DNA from 2 places in the Lentibacillus kimchii genome. Region 1 is predicted to be linked to the other one. Evidence: a T-box and tRNA genes for the amino acid it is inferred to sense, from the RefSeq annotation. Region 1 holds a T-box; the other holds one or more tRNA genes.
The links. The T-box of region 1 lies ahead of ACZ444_RS09520 (valine--tRNA ligase). A T-box ahead of a tRNA ligase gene usually reads a tRNA of that ligase, here a tRNA-Val.
Positions count from the first base shown of each region.

Region 2: it encodes a tRNA-Val, which carries the amino acid that the T-box ahead of ACZ444_RS09520 (valine--tRNA ligase) is inferred to sense. The anticodon was not compared.

Region 1 covers NZ_AP043934.1:1,763,197-1,771,021, reverse strand. The annotation lists gene spoVID (stage VI sporulation protein D) at 1-205, shown strand, start outside; gene ACZ444_RS09530 (phosphotransferase) at 347-1,339, shown strand; gene ACZ444_RS09525 (hypothetical protein) at 1,336-1,524, opposite strand; T-box leader at 1,654-1,884, shown strand; gene ACZ444_RS09520 (valine--tRNA ligase) at 1,939-4,584, shown strand; gene ACZ444_RS09515 (ATP-grasp domain-containing protein) at 4,609-5,466, opposite strand; gene ACZ444_RS09510 (ATP-grasp domain-containing protein) at 5,441-6,358, opposite strand; gene ACZ444_RS09505 (bifunctional folylpolyglutamate synthase/dihydrofolate synthase) at 6,456-7,751, shown strand.
Region 2 covers NZ_AP043934.1:840,376-848,200, reverse strand. The annotation lists gene ACZ444_RS04705 (fructose bisphosphate aldolase) at 1-387, shown strand, start outside; gene ACZ444_RS04700 (glucose 1-dehydrogenase) at 628-1,362, shown strand; gene cax (calcium/proton exchanger) at 1,449-2,510, opposite strand; gene ACZ444_RS04690 (diaminopimelate dehydrogenase) at 2,697-3,683, shown strand; tRNA gene ACZ444_RS04685 (tRNA-Leu) at 3,864-3,945, opposite strand; tRNA gene ACZ444_RS04680 (tRNA-Cys) at 3,961-4,031, opposite strand; tRNA gene ACZ444_RS04675 (tRNA-Gly) at 4,046-4,117, opposite strand; tRNA gene ACZ444_RS04670 (tRNA-Gln) at 4,124-4,198, opposite strand; tRNA gene ACZ444_RS04665 (tRNA-His) at 4,213-4,288, opposite strand; tRNA gene ACZ444_RS04660 (tRNA-Trp) at 4,303-4,376, opposite strand; tRNA gene ACZ444_RS04655 (tRNA-Tyr) at 4,386-4,471, opposite strand; tRNA gene ACZ444_RS04650 (tRNA-Phe) at 4,482-4,554, opposite strand; tRNA gene ACZ444_RS04645 (tRNA-Asp) at 4,581-4,657, opposite strand; tRNA gene ACZ444_RS04640 (tRNA-Met) at 4,717-4,793, opposite strand; tRNA gene ACZ444_RS04635 (tRNA-Val) at 4,899-4,971, opposite strand; tRNA gene ACZ444_RS04630 (tRNA-Glu) at 5,024-5,098, opposite strand; tRNA gene ACZ444_RS04625 (tRNA-Ser) at 5,117-5,209, opposite strand; tRNA gene ACZ444_RS04620 (tRNA-Asn) at 5,211-5,285, opposite strand; rRNA gene rrf (5S ribosomal RNA) at 5,327-5,442, opposite strand; rRNA gene ACZ444_RS04610 (23S ribosomal RNA) at 5,572-7,825, opposite strand, start outside.

The DNA of each region.
Region 1 (7,825 bases):
TTTGGCCGATATGTTCGGCGATGATGAGGAAGAAACGCATAGTAAAATGCGGTTATGTATTGTGCAAAGAGATGATACGATCGAGTCCATTGCGGAGCGGTATGAGATTTCGGCTATTCATCTATTAAGGCAAAATCGGTTTGCGGAAGAAGAAGATCTGGAAGAGGGACAGCTCCTTTATATTCCACATAAAAAGAATTCATAGTTATTAATACACCCCTTGCTTTTTTCCGGTAAGGGGTGTCTGTTTTCGGAATATAGCACTCAAACTGACTGACGATGTTCAGGATATCCAGAATACGTTCTATAAGGGGTGGCAAGCATAATGGAGGCAATCAGGAGCATAATGAAAGAATATGGAATTATGCTGGATCAGACAGAACAAGTGTCACCACGTTTGTATAAAGTGAGTGTTGGCCAGGATGTCTATGCCTTAAAAAAGAGCCGGCTCACCAAGAATACGGTCGAGGCATGGGAACAGGTCTATCATCAGGCTCATGCCAGGCAGCTGTCAGCGATTCTGCCTGTCTTTTTAACCCAGCAATCACGCTTATATGCAGCAGACGACGATGCTTACTATTATTTGACGCCTTGGGTCCCTGATGCTGAATTAACGCATGAGAAGAGTGTACGTCACACATTTGAGGCGATTGGGGATCTGCATGCCAGGACAAAAACCCCTATTTCAATTGATATCAATTCGGTTAAGCATTATTTTAATGATTATCAGAAAATAAATACTGAACGCCGTCATGAATTAATTCGCAGCATTGATCAATTTGAGCAAAGCCGTTATATGTCACCATTTGAATTGCAAGTGTGTACGCATTACCGTGTATTGGTAAAGGTATTCACAGAACTTAATTACCACATTGATCATTTTATCGAAGAGCTGGAATTGAATTCAGATTGGCATTGCAGTTTATGTCATAGGCACTTAACGTTACCCCATGTACGTCATAACAGGGATACCCTGTTTTTGAATTGGGAGTATGCTGCCTATGATCATCCCGTCGTTGATCTAGCGATGCTGTTTCATGGGATGGCTAAGACCTTCGACGAGAATTTGGGTCAGGTGGTCAGCCTATTCCCGGTCTATAATCAGCAAAATCCGTTGATGACAAGTGAACAACATCTGCTGGCCATTCATCTGCTGGATCCAGCAGCTTACATATCGTTGGTTGATGACTATGTGCAGAGTCCGAGGCAGCAAACAATGATAGAACGAACCCAGCAGCTGGAGATCGCATTTCGGCAGCTTAATGCGGGACTTGCCTGGTCAGATTTTATGGCTCATGCTGAGAACAGCTATGAAGATTCAGCGGGAACAGAAACTTAAATCCATTCTAAATAAAAGGCGATGAATAAACCAACAAGTGCACCAAGCAGGAAAACATCCAGTGAAGTTGGAAAGAGAAGCGTGCGAATGAGCTGAAAGATTAAGACAGGCAAGGTGACTTTTTCGACAACGGTTATGCAATTTCTAGCCCAGGACGGCAGCCGGTATCGGTAATGACGGGACATTCTTGTTCACCTCTTCCGTTTTGTATTATACTATGTATAAATAGGTTGGTTCTGTGCTAATCTTATGGGATATAGTTGATTTTCTCGGCAGACATGATAAAATGAAAAAACTAAAAGACTTATATTGTGTGAAAAGCTTAGAATGGGAAGAGTACAGAATGAAGGCTCTGAAGAGAGGGAGCGTGTATGGTGGGAACCTCCCGGGCGCAATCATTTTGGAAGGTCGCCCAGGATGCTGCTTCTTTGAATTCAGTAGAGGGAGCCGGCTGAGTCCGTTATCATGTTCCTGCGAGAGTGCATGGGTTTGGTATGCCCATGAATGAAGGTGGTACCACGGAGAAGATCCTTTTCGTCCTTTTATGGATGGAAAGGTTTTTTTAATGGTCTTAACGACTGACATAAGGAGGAATTAGGATGGGAAAAGCTAATGAAACGTCGATGCCATCGAAGTATAACCCACATGACATTGAACAGGGTCTTTATAAATTCTGGGTGGATGGTGATTTTTTTGAGCCGGCTGACGATAAGACAAAAGAGCCGTTTTCGATCGTCATCCCGCCGCCAAACGTCACAGGACGTCTGCATTTGGGACATGCCTGGGATACGACAATGCAGGATACCATTGCCAGAATGAAACGGATGCAAGGCTATGATGTGTTATGGATGCCTGGTATGGATCATGCTGGAATTGCAACACAGGCTAAAATTGAAGCACAATTACAAGAACAGGGGCAAAGCCGTTACGATCTGGGCCGGGAGAAATTCCTGGAGGCCGCCTGGGACTGGAAAGAGGATTATGCTGCGTTCATCCGCTCACAGTGGGAAAAACTGGGGCTCGGTCTGACTTATTCCCGGGAGCGGTTCACACTGGATGAAGGCTTGTCTGATGCTGTCCGTGAGGTGTTTGTCAGTCTGTATGAACAAGGCTTAATCTACCGTGGTGAGTATATTATCAACTGGGATCCGGATACCCAGACAGCTCTGTCGGATATTGAGGTGGAATATGCAGAAATCGAAGGCAAGTTCTATCATATGCGGTATCCGATTAAAAATAGTGATGAAATGATTGACATTGCCACAACCCGTCCGGAAACAATGCTTGGTGACACAGCGGTGGCAGTTCACCCCGATGATGAACGATACCAGCATCTGATTGGTCAAACAGTTGTCCTGCCTATTGTCGGCCGGGAAATGGACATTGTCGCCGATTCTTATGTTGATATGGAAATGGGCTCAGGTGCGGTGAAAATAACCCCCGCTCATGATCCGAATGACTTTGAAATTGGGAATCGCCACGGCCTTGAACGGATCCTTGTCATGCATGAAGATGGTTCTATGAATGAAAACGCCGGCCAGTATCAGGGTATGGACCGATTCACATGCCGGAAACAAATTGTCAGTGACCTGCAGGAGCAGGGCGTCTTATTTGAAATTGAAGATCATGTTCATCAAGTCGGTCATTCAGAACGAAGCGGAGCTATTGTTGAACCGTATCTTTCTACCCAATGGTTTGTTAATATGCAGCCGCTTGCTGATGCTGCTATTAAACTTCAAAATGGAGAAGAAAAAGTTAATTTTGTTCCTGATAGGTTTGAACAGACTTATCTGCATTGGATGGAGAATATTCGTGATTGGTGTATATCCCGGCAGCTTTGGTGGGGCCACCGGATTCCCGCGTGGTATCATAAAGAAACTGGCGAGGTATATGTCGGCAAAGAGGCGCCGGCTGATATTGAAAACTGGGAGCAGGACGCTGATGTTCTTGATACATGGTTCTCTTCCGCATTATGGCCATTTTCAACCATGGGCTGGCCAGATGAAGAAGCGTCTGATTTCAACCGGTACTTCCCGACAAATGTGTTGGTTACAGGCTATGATATCATCTTCTTCTGGGTAAGCCGCATGATTTTTCAATCAAAACAATTCACGGGCGAACGTCCGTTCAAAGATGTGCTGATCCATGGTCTTATTCGTGATTCCGAAGGCCGTAAAATGAGCAAGTCACTTGGAAACGGTGTTGACCCAATGGACGTGATTGACCAGTATGGTGCCGATTCACTGCGATACTTTTTGCTGACAGGCTCAACACCTGGACAGGATTTGCGATTTCATTGGGAAAAGGTTGAAGCAACATGGAATTTTGCCAACAAAGTTTGGAATGCGTCCCGTTTTTCCTTAATGAATATGGGTGACTTATCTTACGATGCTATTGATTTAACAGGTGAAAAATCACTCGCAGATAAATGGATTTTAACACGCCTGAACGAGACGATTGAACACGTTACCAAAAACACGGATAAATATGAGTTTGGTGAAGCAGGGCGCCACCTCTACAACTTTATCTGGGATGATTTGTGCGACTGGTACATTGAAATGGCAAAATTACCTTTATACGGGGATGATGAAGAACACAAACAGACAACACGTTCGGTGCTTGCCTATGTTCTTGATCAGACGATGCGTATGCTGCATCCGTATATGCCATTTGTTACGGAAGAAATATGGCAGAAACTTCCTCATAAAGGGGCATCGATTACAGTTGCCAAATGGCCGGAGCCCCGGGCTGAATTTCATGATGATAAGGCTGCCAGTGATATGAAACGGCTTGTAGCGATAATTAAATCAGTGCGCAATAGCCGCGCGGAGGCAGACACGCCTCTGTCGAAACAGATTCAATTGTATATCAAGCCGGAAAATGATGCGATTCGTGCTGAACTGGAAAACAACCGTCATTATTTAGAACGTTTCTGCAATCCGAGTGATCTCATTATTGCCACGGATGTGGAAGCGCCGGAGAAAGCCATGTCAGCCGTTGTCACAGGAGCAGAATTATTCCTGCCTCTGGAAGGTTTGATCGATATTAATCAGGAAATTGCACGGCTGGACAAAGAATTAACCAAATGGACGAATGAAGTGGAGCGTGTCCAGAAAAAGCTGGCCAATGAAGGGTTTGTAAATAAGGCACCACAGCAAGTGGTTGACAGCGAACGGCAAAAGGAACAAGACTACCTTGAAAAACAAGCTAAAGTGCAGGAACGACTGGAAGAACTAAAGAATTGAAAAACAAGCGGGAATCCTCTCTAGTCAGGGATTCTCGCTTTTAATATGCTGAATATAGTGTCTGAGAATATTAACATCACTGACTGCGCTCAACGTCCGGGATCCAACAACATCTTCTATTTCGTTGAAGATAAACCTTCCGTTCTGATCAAGCAGAAAGTCGATTCCCACCATCCCAAATTGAAAAGAAGCTGTAATTCGGCTGACGATAGCAACTTCCTGACTGCTAAGCCGATACCAAACCGCCGAACCGCCTAATTTGTAGTTGGCCCGGAAATCATGGTCGCTTTTTCGCAGAACGGCTCCAATAATCGTGGAGCCGACAACAAATACACGCACGTCACGGCCTAGCTGAATATGCTGCGCTGACTGAATAATTAAGTCATCCGGGAAGCATATATCTTTTAACTGTTCCCATTCAGGGGTGTTTGTAACTAAATAAACATTCTGACCGCCTCTGCCGCCAGCTTCTTTCATAACAAAGGGATATGCCATCGGAGCCTGTTCTGTGAGCCCGCTGTTTGGATCGACAAACAATGTATCATTTGTGGGAATCCCCAGCGAACTCACATGACTGTGCGTCAGACCTTTATGATTGCAGATACGAGCTGTATCAGCGTTGTTATACACGCTGATGCCCAGGCTTTCAAGATGCTGGTTCAAAAGCGGCTCAATGGTACGGACAACCGCAAAATCAGGCCGGGTCACAACCCCGCCGTTAAGGTGTATAGCTGGCTCACCATCGCTGATGCCAATGGTTAAATTCTCTCGCAGTATCAGCCGGAGGTTTACTTGTTCATGAGCTGCCTCAGTCTGGAACCAGCGGATAAAATGTTTATTGGTTTCAGCGTCTGTTTTACGGTAGATCAGCCAGCCTTCCATGGTTATGCCTCATTTCTTGTTGGATATAAGCCATCATCGCATCTGCTGCGTTGATACCGGTACAATCAAAGAGATTACGGATATGAGCATTTGAATTGATTTCACAAATAATCGGCGTACCATCAGGGCCAATTAATAAATCCACACCTGCAAAATCGGCACCAATGACTTTTGCCGTGGCAATTGCGAGACGTTCTTCTTCTTGTGTCGGCTGATAAGCCTCCATTGTTCCGCCTGTTGTAATATTAGAGCGAAAATCACTGGCCGAATGCCGCCTCATGGCAGCAACAACCTTATTGCCAACGATATGCAGACGTTTATCTTGTCCATAGCTGGACGCGATAAATTCCTGCATCATAAATGAACGCCCTTGCAGCTGTTGTATCGTATCAGTCAGTTCCTGTTGATTATGAATAAGATGCACTTGTTCACCAAATGAACCGAATGCTTCTTTAACAATCAGGGGAAAACCTAACAGCTGTACAGCTTTCTGATAGTCATCGATCGTATCAGCCCCGGTATTATAAAAAGCTTTAGGTGCGATAACGGTTTTGGGAACCGGGAAATTATGAGCTGCCAGCACTTGATAGGAGGCGATTTTATCGTCGCTTGCGGCAATCGCTTCTGCATGATTGAAAACACGAATTCCCATCAATTCCAGCTGCCTGGCCAAATAAATATCTTTATCGAGAAAGACAACAAAATCAGGCCTGGTTTCTGTATCAACCAGACCGACTGAATCAGATGTCAGGCAGCTCAGCAGATGATTATTTTTGTAAATTGTTGTTCGAATGCCCTGATTAGCGGCGGCGCGCTGGATCCATTCAGCAAAATCACGGAATTTCGTTCCCGGCAGGTAGCCGTTGTAGACAATCCAACCAGTAAGATTCATGGGATTATGTTCCTTTCTTCATGCAAATTGCAAGGGTCTACTGCTATAATGATGTTGTTTGAAACTGCACCTGACTTAAACGAAGAGAGGTGTTCGTATGTTTGACCAGTATCAGCAAGTGGAACAGTTTCTGCAAAAACGGCGGCAATATGGTGTGAAACCTGGTCTGGAGCGGATTAATAAGCTGCTGTACTTACTCGGCGACCCGGAAAATAACATACAGGCCATCCACATTGCCGGCACAAACGGAAAAGGATCCACAGTTCATTATTTAAAAAAAGCTCTAATGGCAAATGGTTTTCATGTTGGTGCGTTTCAGTCTCCCAGTCTAACAGGCTATACAGGTCATATAACGCTTAATGATACCAGCATACCAGAAACGGCTTTTGTATACTATGCTAATATAATTTATCCTGTCGTGGAAAGGCTTGATGCTGTTAATCATCATCCAACGGAGTTTGAAATCATAACTGCTATGGCGTTTTTATATTTTGCCGACACGACGGATATCGCATTAATAGAAGCCGGTATGGGGGGGCGGGCGGATACGACCAATTGCTTCATGCCTCTTCTGTCCATTATAACAAACGTATCCTGGGATCATACGGCATTTTTGGGTAAGACACTGGACGCGATTGCCTGGCACAAGGCTGGGATTATTAAAGGGAATAAGCCGATTATTGCCGGGGAAATGAACCAGGATGCACGTTCTGTTATTGAACAGGAGGCTTCTTCCCAAAATGCTCCGCTGTATTTAGCAGATGAGGCGTTTCATTACAAAACCGCTAACAGTAATGGATCAGAGCTGGCCTTTAACTGGCTGTCAAACGCGGGTGACCAATTGGAGATAACACTGCCGACAGCTGGTGTTTATCAGATAAACAATGCGTCACTGGCTGTCATGGCTCTTGTATTGCTTAAAGATATCGGTTTTCAGCTGGACATGCAGGTGAGCGCCCGTGGGTTAGCTGAGACCCGTATACCCGGCCGGTTTGAACAAATGCATACCAGACCAGCAATCATTCTGGATGGCGCCCATAATCTGGGTGGCGTGCGGGCTTTCACCACTGCTTTACAGTATCATTATGCTGACGCAGATAAACATCTGATTTTTGCCGCATTTCATGATAAAGATTTAAAAAATATGCTGGACGAACTGGAACCGTACTTTTCATCAGTAACCCTGACAACATTTGATCATCCACGGGCTGCCAGCCTTGAACAGCTTCAGAACAACAGTCATCATCAGGCTCAACAAGCCGTGCAGGACTGGCGAAAGGCTATCAGGGATATGTCTTCTGCCAGGGAGAATGACTGCTGCTGTATAACCGGGTCCATGCAGTTCATAGGAATGGTTCGAGCGTATATGCATGATGGTCCTTGTCCTGAATGAAAAACAGGAGCAGTTATGTGAAGCGCTTTAAATAGCTTATTATGTTGAATGATGCTGAAAGTTTTTCTGATAGG
Region 2 (7,825 bases), 920 kb from region 1:
GATGCCGGCTTGGTTCCGATTATCGAGCCAGAGGTGGATATTAACAGCCCGGAAAAAGAAAAATGCGAAGAACTGCTGAAAGCGGAGATTCAAAAGCATCTAGACAGCCTCAATCAGGACGATCTTGTTATGATTAAACTGACTATTCCAACGGTCTCCAATATGTACAAGGAACTGATTGAACATCCAAATGTCGTACGTGTCGTTGCCCTTTCCGGCGGCTATGAAACGAACGATGCAAATGAAAAACTAAAAGAAAATAACAACCTGATTGCAAGCTTTTCCCGAGCTCTGACACAAGATCTAAATGTCAGCCAGACAGACGAAGCATTTAATGAAACACTTGGAAAAGCTGTTGACTCGATCTATCAGGCATCCATTACATGAGGAAAAATCCTGCATACACCCTGGGCAAAATAGCCAGGGTGTTTTTTTATCTTTCCGCAGCGCATTAAGGGGCAGAAAAATTTAAATCATTGAAGGCTAAACGATTTAACCTGATACCATTAAGTGTTACGATATAATCGTAAAACATAATACTTATAAAAAAGTAATGGAAAACAGGCAGCTGAGTGGTTTATTAATTTATAATTCGCTGCCGGATCAACTACTTAGGAGGAATTCATCATGGGCAGATTAGACGGAAAAGTTGCGATTATTACAGGTGCAGCACAAGGTATGGGCGAGTCCCACGCCCGCAGATTTGTCAGTGAAGGTGCAAAAGTTGTTCTCGCTGATATTCTTGAAGAAAAAGGACAAGCCCTTGCTGATGAACTTGGAAACAATGCTAAGTTCATCAAGCTCGATGTCACGAATCAAGAAAGCTGGGAAAACGTCGTCGCTGAGACTGAAAGAGCATTTGGACTAATTAACATCTTGGTTAATAATGTAGGTATTACAACTACCAAATCGATTGAAGAGATGACGCTGGATGACTATCACAAAGTCGTCAGTCTTAACCAGATTTCCGTCTTTCTAGGTATGAAAACTGCTGTATCATCAATGAAAAAAGCCGAAAATGCATCAATTATTAACATTTCCTCAATGAATGGTCTTGTAGGCGGTGCAATTGGCTATACCGATACTAAATTTGCTGTCCGCGGCATGACCAAATCGGCTGCTCTTGAATTTGCTGATCAGGGCATCCGTGTTAATTCCGTACATCCTGGGGCAATTGAAACACCAATGATTGCTCAGGCTGATACAAAAGAAGCTGTTGCCGAATTTGCTAAAAGCATTCCAAACAAGCGCATTGCTAAACCTGAGGAAGTATCAAATCTTGTGTTGTTCCTCGCTTCAGACGAGTCAAGCTACAGCACTGGCTCCGAATTTGTCATGGATGGCGGTTTAACAGCACAATAATAAGTTAAAACCTAAACAGTTTTCAATATCACTATGCATGGCTGCCACGGTTCCTGCCCACAGCCATGCATTATTTTTGTCGGTATTTAAACAAAATAAAATCCAATGCCCATGATAATATAGGCACCCAATAAGACGGCACCATCAAACCAGTTCGAATCACCGTCCGTTGAGAGCATATTGATTAACAGAACAGCCGTTACCATACCGACCAGCTCAGGCATAGTGAACGTAAGCGGCATCCTTGGGCTGAACAGAAGCGACAGCAAAACAAGAACCGGCAGCACAAACATAGCCACTTGCAATGTGGAGCCGACCGCAATCTCCATAACAGCTTCCATTTTATTTTTATAGGCCATATAGACAGCTGAAACGTGTTCAGCCGCATTGCCAATAATTCCAACGATCATGACACCAATAAATAGCTCAGACAGCCCAAACTTAGCACCAACCACTTCGAACGTATCCACCAAATGATCGGACACATAAGCAACAGCTATCGTCGCAGTAGCCAATATGATCATCGCCTTAACTTTACCCCATTCAGGCGTTTCTTCTTCTTTCTTACTCTCCTCCGCATTATCTTTACCCTGATAGACACCGCGATGGGTAACAAATTTAAACAACATCGCAGCCATATATAACAGAATTAAAATAATAGAAATACCAGCACTCATAACCATTGTATCCTGCTTGTTCATCGTCTCAGTAAACACGACTGGCATTACAAAAGCCACAATGACAGCAAAAATAAGCAGTCCAGCATTATGCCTTGCCTGCTGAACAGCAAACGATTGACGTTTATATTTCAGACCACCCACAAAAAAAGACAGTCCAGCCACAAGCAATAAATTTCCCAGGATAGACCCTGTAAACGAAGCCAGAACAATATTGATCAGCCCAGCCTTAAGGGAGAAAAACGAAATAATTAATTCGACTGCATTGCCAAACGTTGCATTGAGCAGTCCGCCAATTCTGGGACCCATAACGATCGCCAGACTATCCGTTCCTCTGCCAATCACACTGGCCAGCGCAATAATTGTTAAGCAGTAAATAATAAACATCATGACAGCTGGCCATTGAAAAATAACACCAGCAACGGATACCGGAACACCGATAATACTGAGAATTGTAAGTGCTCTGTTCATTAAACAAACCTGCTTTCTTAACCGGGTAAGCTTAGACTAACCATCTAACGGTGACATTATAATTATGTCCAGGGATCTCCACATACATGATTAGCTGGCCAGTACTGGATATTTGCTTTCACGATTAAAATTATTTAAGCTAATAGGAGCAAGTTAAATTTTTTCTCAAAATAAGGAGAAATGGATATGAGCTCTAACATTAAACTTGGAATCGTTGGCTTCGGCAATCTGGGTAAAGGTGCCGCCAAAGCGATCAAAGCAACATCTGATTTGGACCTTGTAGCTGTTTTTACAAGGCGGGAACCTGAATCACTGAATATTAATGAACCTGGTGTACAAGCTGTACATATTGATCACGCTGAGGATTACCAGTCGGCTATTGATGTAATGCTGCTCTGCGGCGGTTCAGCTACAGATTTGCCAGAACAGACGCCGCATTTCGCTAGTATGTTCAATACGGTTAACAGTTATGATACCCATGCTAAGATCCCTGAATTCTATCAAACGGTCAATGACGCAGCAGCCAATCATCAAACAACCGCTATTATCTCAGTTGGCTGGGATCCGGGCTTATTTTCGATTAATCGTGTCATGGCTGATGCCATTTTACCGGAGGGCAAAAGTTATTCATTCTGGGGAGAGGGCCTCAGCCAAGGGCACTCCGATGCTGTAAGACGCGTCAACGGTGTTAAGAATGGTGTTCAGTACACTATCCCATCCGAAGAAGCGATTGAGCAAGTACGCAGCGGTGCTAATCCCGAATTATCAAAGTCTGATAAACATAGGCGTGTTTGCTATGTGGTTGCAGAAGAAAATGCCGACAAAGCCGCAATTGAACAAGAAATCAAGACAATGCCGAATTATTTTGCTGATTATCATACAGACGTTCATTTTATTTCAGATGAAGAATTGGAACGTGATCATGCCAAAGCTCCACATGGCGGGTTCATTATTAAAAGCGGTCAGACAGGCAGCACTAATCAGCAGTTGTACGAGTTTTCGCTTGCATTAGACAGTAACCCTGAATTCACTGCCAGTGTTCTGGTCGCCTATGCACGTGCAGCCTTCAGACTAAGTCAGGAAAAACAATTTGGGGCCAAAACCGTATATGATGTCGCACCAAGTTATATATCGCCCCTATCTGGAGAGGCCTTAAGAAGAGATTATTTATAAATAATAAGATGACACTATAGACAACAACTCCCTGTTACTCAGGGAGTTGTTTTATTATGAGTCCTGCATTGCGGTTGGTATGATTGCGGATGTCAGCTAAAAACAATTTAATTTAACGCATAAAAAAACAGGGTAATCATACCCTGTTTTTTATACACAATTGTTTATCTGCTATATCGATACCTGAGGTGGGGCTCGAACCCACACGCCCGTAGGCACAGCATTTTGAGTGCTGCGTGTCTGCCAATTCCACCACTCAGGCATAATCACTAAGTAGAGGCGGTAACCGGATTCGAACCGGTGATAAAGGTTTTGCAGACCTCTGCCTTACCACTTGGCTATACCGCCAAAGGAAGCAAAAGAGCGGAAGACGGGATTCGAACCCGCGACCCCCACCTTGGCAAGGTGGTGTTCTACCACTGAACTACTTCCGCATGTACTGGCTGGGCTAGCTGGATTCGAACCAGCGAATCACGGGATCAAAACCCGATGCCTTACCGCTTGGCTATAGCCCAATATTGAATAATGATGGGGCGACCGGTGGGGATCGAACCCACGAATGCCGGAGCCACAATCCGGTGCGTTAACCACTTCGCCACGACCGCCATAAATGGAATTATGGCAGGGGTAGCAGGAATCGAACCCGCATCAAAGGTTTTGGAGACCTTCGTTTTGCCATTAAACTATACCCCTGTATTCAAATGGTGGAGGGGGAGGGACTCGAACCCCCGAACCCTGAAGGAGCGGATTTACAGTCCGCCGCGTTTGGCCAGCTTCGCTACCCCTCCATTTTAAAGGTGGCTCGAGACGGAATCGAACCGCCGACACACGGATTTTCAGTCCGTTGCTCTACCTACTGAGCTATCGAGCCAATACTATGTACAATTGAACTTGAAATGGCGGTCCGGACGGGACTCGAACCCGCGACCTCCTGCGTGACAGGCAGGCGTTCTAACCAACTGAACTACCGGACCAGGATGTAAAGCAATTGTCACTGTTATCATTGGTAATAAGCATGAATCATTAATTAAATTGGTTGCGGGGGCAAGATTTGAACTTGCGACCTTCGGGTTATGAGCCCGACGAGCTTCCAGACTGCTCCACCCCGCGATATGAAAATTAAATAACCACATCACATTATATCACTAATAATATCAGTATACCATACCTTACTTAAAATGTTTGCTTACGATGCAATACATATATTTTAAGTGATGGAGGATGCAGGGCTCGAACCTGCGGCTTCTTGCTTGTAAGGCAAGTGCTCTCCCAGCTGAGCTAATCCTCCGGCACATTATATTGCACTCATTTGTATACTCGCAATAACTTATAAAAAGAAATGGTGACCCGTACGGGATTCGAACCCGTGTTACCGCCGTGAAAGGGCGGTGTCTTAACCTCTTGACCAACGGGCCAAATATCAAGAAAATAAATGGCGGAGAGCGAGGGATTCGAACCCTCGAGACCGTGAAAACGGTCTACACGATTTCCAATCGTGCTCCTTCGGCCAACTCGGACAGCTCTCCATGGCTCCACAGGCAGGATTCGAACCTGCGGCTACTCGGTTAACAGCCGAGGGCTCTACCGCTGAGCTACTGTGGAATAATCCAAAAGTTAGCACTCAGTTGCAGTTGAATGAAACTGCCTGGCAGCGTCCTACTCTTGCAAGGGTCAAACCCCAACTACCATCGGCGCTGGAGAGCTTAACTGCTGTGTTCGGCATGGAAACAGGTGTGTCCTCTCCGCTATCGCCACCAGACCTTATGCTGTTCTTTTATTCTAATGAAGCACAGAAACCATTATAAGCATTTTTAATTCAAAATGCAAGAGGTTTTTTAAACCTTTGCACCCTGAAAACTAAATAAGAGAACCATCAAGCTGCAACCTGTTAGTTAAGTCCTCGATCGATTAGTATCCGTCAGCTTCACGTGTCGCCACGCTTCCACCCCGGACCTATCAACCTCATCGTCTTTGAGGGATCTTACTCACTGGACGTGATGGGAAGTTTCATCTTGAGGGGGGCTTCATGCTTAGATGCTTTCAGCACTTATCCTGACCACACGTAGCTACCCAGCCGTGCTCCTGGCGGAACAACTGGTGCACCAGCGGTGTGTCCATCCCGGTCCTCTCGTACTAAGGACAGCTCCTCTCAGACTTCCAGCGCCCGCGACGGATAGAGACCGAACTGTCTCACGACGTTCTGAACCCAGCTCGCGTACCGCTTTAATGGGCGAACAGCCCAACCCTTGGGACCGACTACAGCCCCAGGATGCGATGAGCCGACATCGAGGTGCCAAACCTCCCCGTCGATGTGAACTCTTGGGGGAGATAAGCCTGTTATCCCCGGGGTAGCTTTTATCCGTTGAGCGATGGCCCTTCCATGCGGAACCACCGGATCACTAAGCCCGACTTTCGTCCCTGCTCGACATGTAGGTCTCGCAGTCAAGCTCCCTTGTGCCTTTGCACGCTTACGAATGATTTCCAGCCATTCTGAGGGAACCTTTGGGCGCCTCCGTTACCTTTTAGGAGGCGACCGCCCCAGTCAAACTGCCTGCCTGACACTGTCTCCGGACCGGATCACGGTCCAGGGTTAGAATGTTCGTACAGCCAGGGTGGTATCCCACGGGTGCCTCCACGTAAGCTCGCGCTCACGTTTCCACGGCTCCCACCTATCCTGTACAAGCTGTACCAACATTCAATGTCAAGGTGCAGTAAAGCTCCACGGGGTCTTTTCGTCCTGTCGCGGGTAATGCGCATTTTCACGCATCGTATAATTTCACCGGGTCTCTCGTTGAGACAGTGCCCAAGTCGTTGCACCTTTCGTGCGGGTCGGAACTTACCCGACAAGGAATTTCGCTACCTTAGGACCGTTATAGTTACGGCCGCCGTTCACTGGGGCTTCGGTTCGCCGCTTCGCGCCAGAGGCGCTAACGCTTCCCCTTAACCTTCCAGCACCGGGCAGATGTCAGCCCCTATACGTCGCCTTGCGGCTTCGCAGAGACCTGTGTTTTTGGTAAACAGTCGCTTGGGCTTCTTCACTGCGGCTCAGGACTCGGCCCTGAGCACCCCTTCTCCCAAAGTTACGGGGTCATTTTGCCGAGTTCCTTAACGAGAGTTCTCCCGCTCACCTTAGGATACTCTCCCTGCCTACCTGTGTCGGTTTGCGGTACGGGCACCTGTGAACTCACTAGAGGTTTTTCTTGGCAGTGTGAAGTCAGGAACTTCGGTACTCAATTTCCCTCCCCGTCACAGCCTGGAACCATTGGCCGGATTTGCCTGACCAATTTCCTCACTGCTTGGACGCACATTTCCGACAGTGCGCATTCCTTATCCTTCTGCGTTTCCCCATCATTCAAATGCTCACGAGGTGGTACAGGAATGTCGGCCTGTTACCCATCGCCTACGCCTTTCGGCCTCGGCTTAGGTCCCGACTAACCCTGAGCGGACGAGCCTTCCTCAGGAAACCTTAGGCATTCGGTGAAAGAGATTCTCACTCTTTTTTCGTTACTCATACCGGCATTCTCACTTCCAAACGCTCCACCAGTCCTCACGGTCTGACTTCACAGCATTTGGAACGCTCTCCTACCATTGTTCCGAAGAACAATCCGCAGCTTCGGTGATACGTTTAGCCCCGGTACATTTTCGGCGCAGAGTCACTCGACCAGTGAGCTATTACGCACTCTTTAAATGGTGGCTGCTTCTAAGCCAACATACTGGTTGTCTGAGCAACGCCACATCCTTTTCCACTTAACGTATACTTAGGGACCTTAGCTGGCGGTCTGGGCTGTTTCCCTCTCGACCATGAACCTTATCACCCACAGTCTGACTCCCAAGGCTATGTAGCCGGCATTCGGAGTTTGACTGAATTCGGTAACCCGGTGAGGGCCCCTCGTTCAATCAGTGCTCTACCTCCGGTACACGCTCCTTGAGGCTAGCCCGAAAGCTATTTCGGAGAGAACCAGCTATATCCGTGTTCGATTGGCATTTCACCCCTACCCACGCCTCATCCCCGCATTTTTCAGCATACGTGGGTTCGGGCCTCCAGTCAGTGTTACCTGACCTTCACCCTGGGCATGGGTAGATCACACGGTTTCGGGTCTGCGACCGTATACTCAAATCGCCCTGTTCAGACTCGCTTTCGC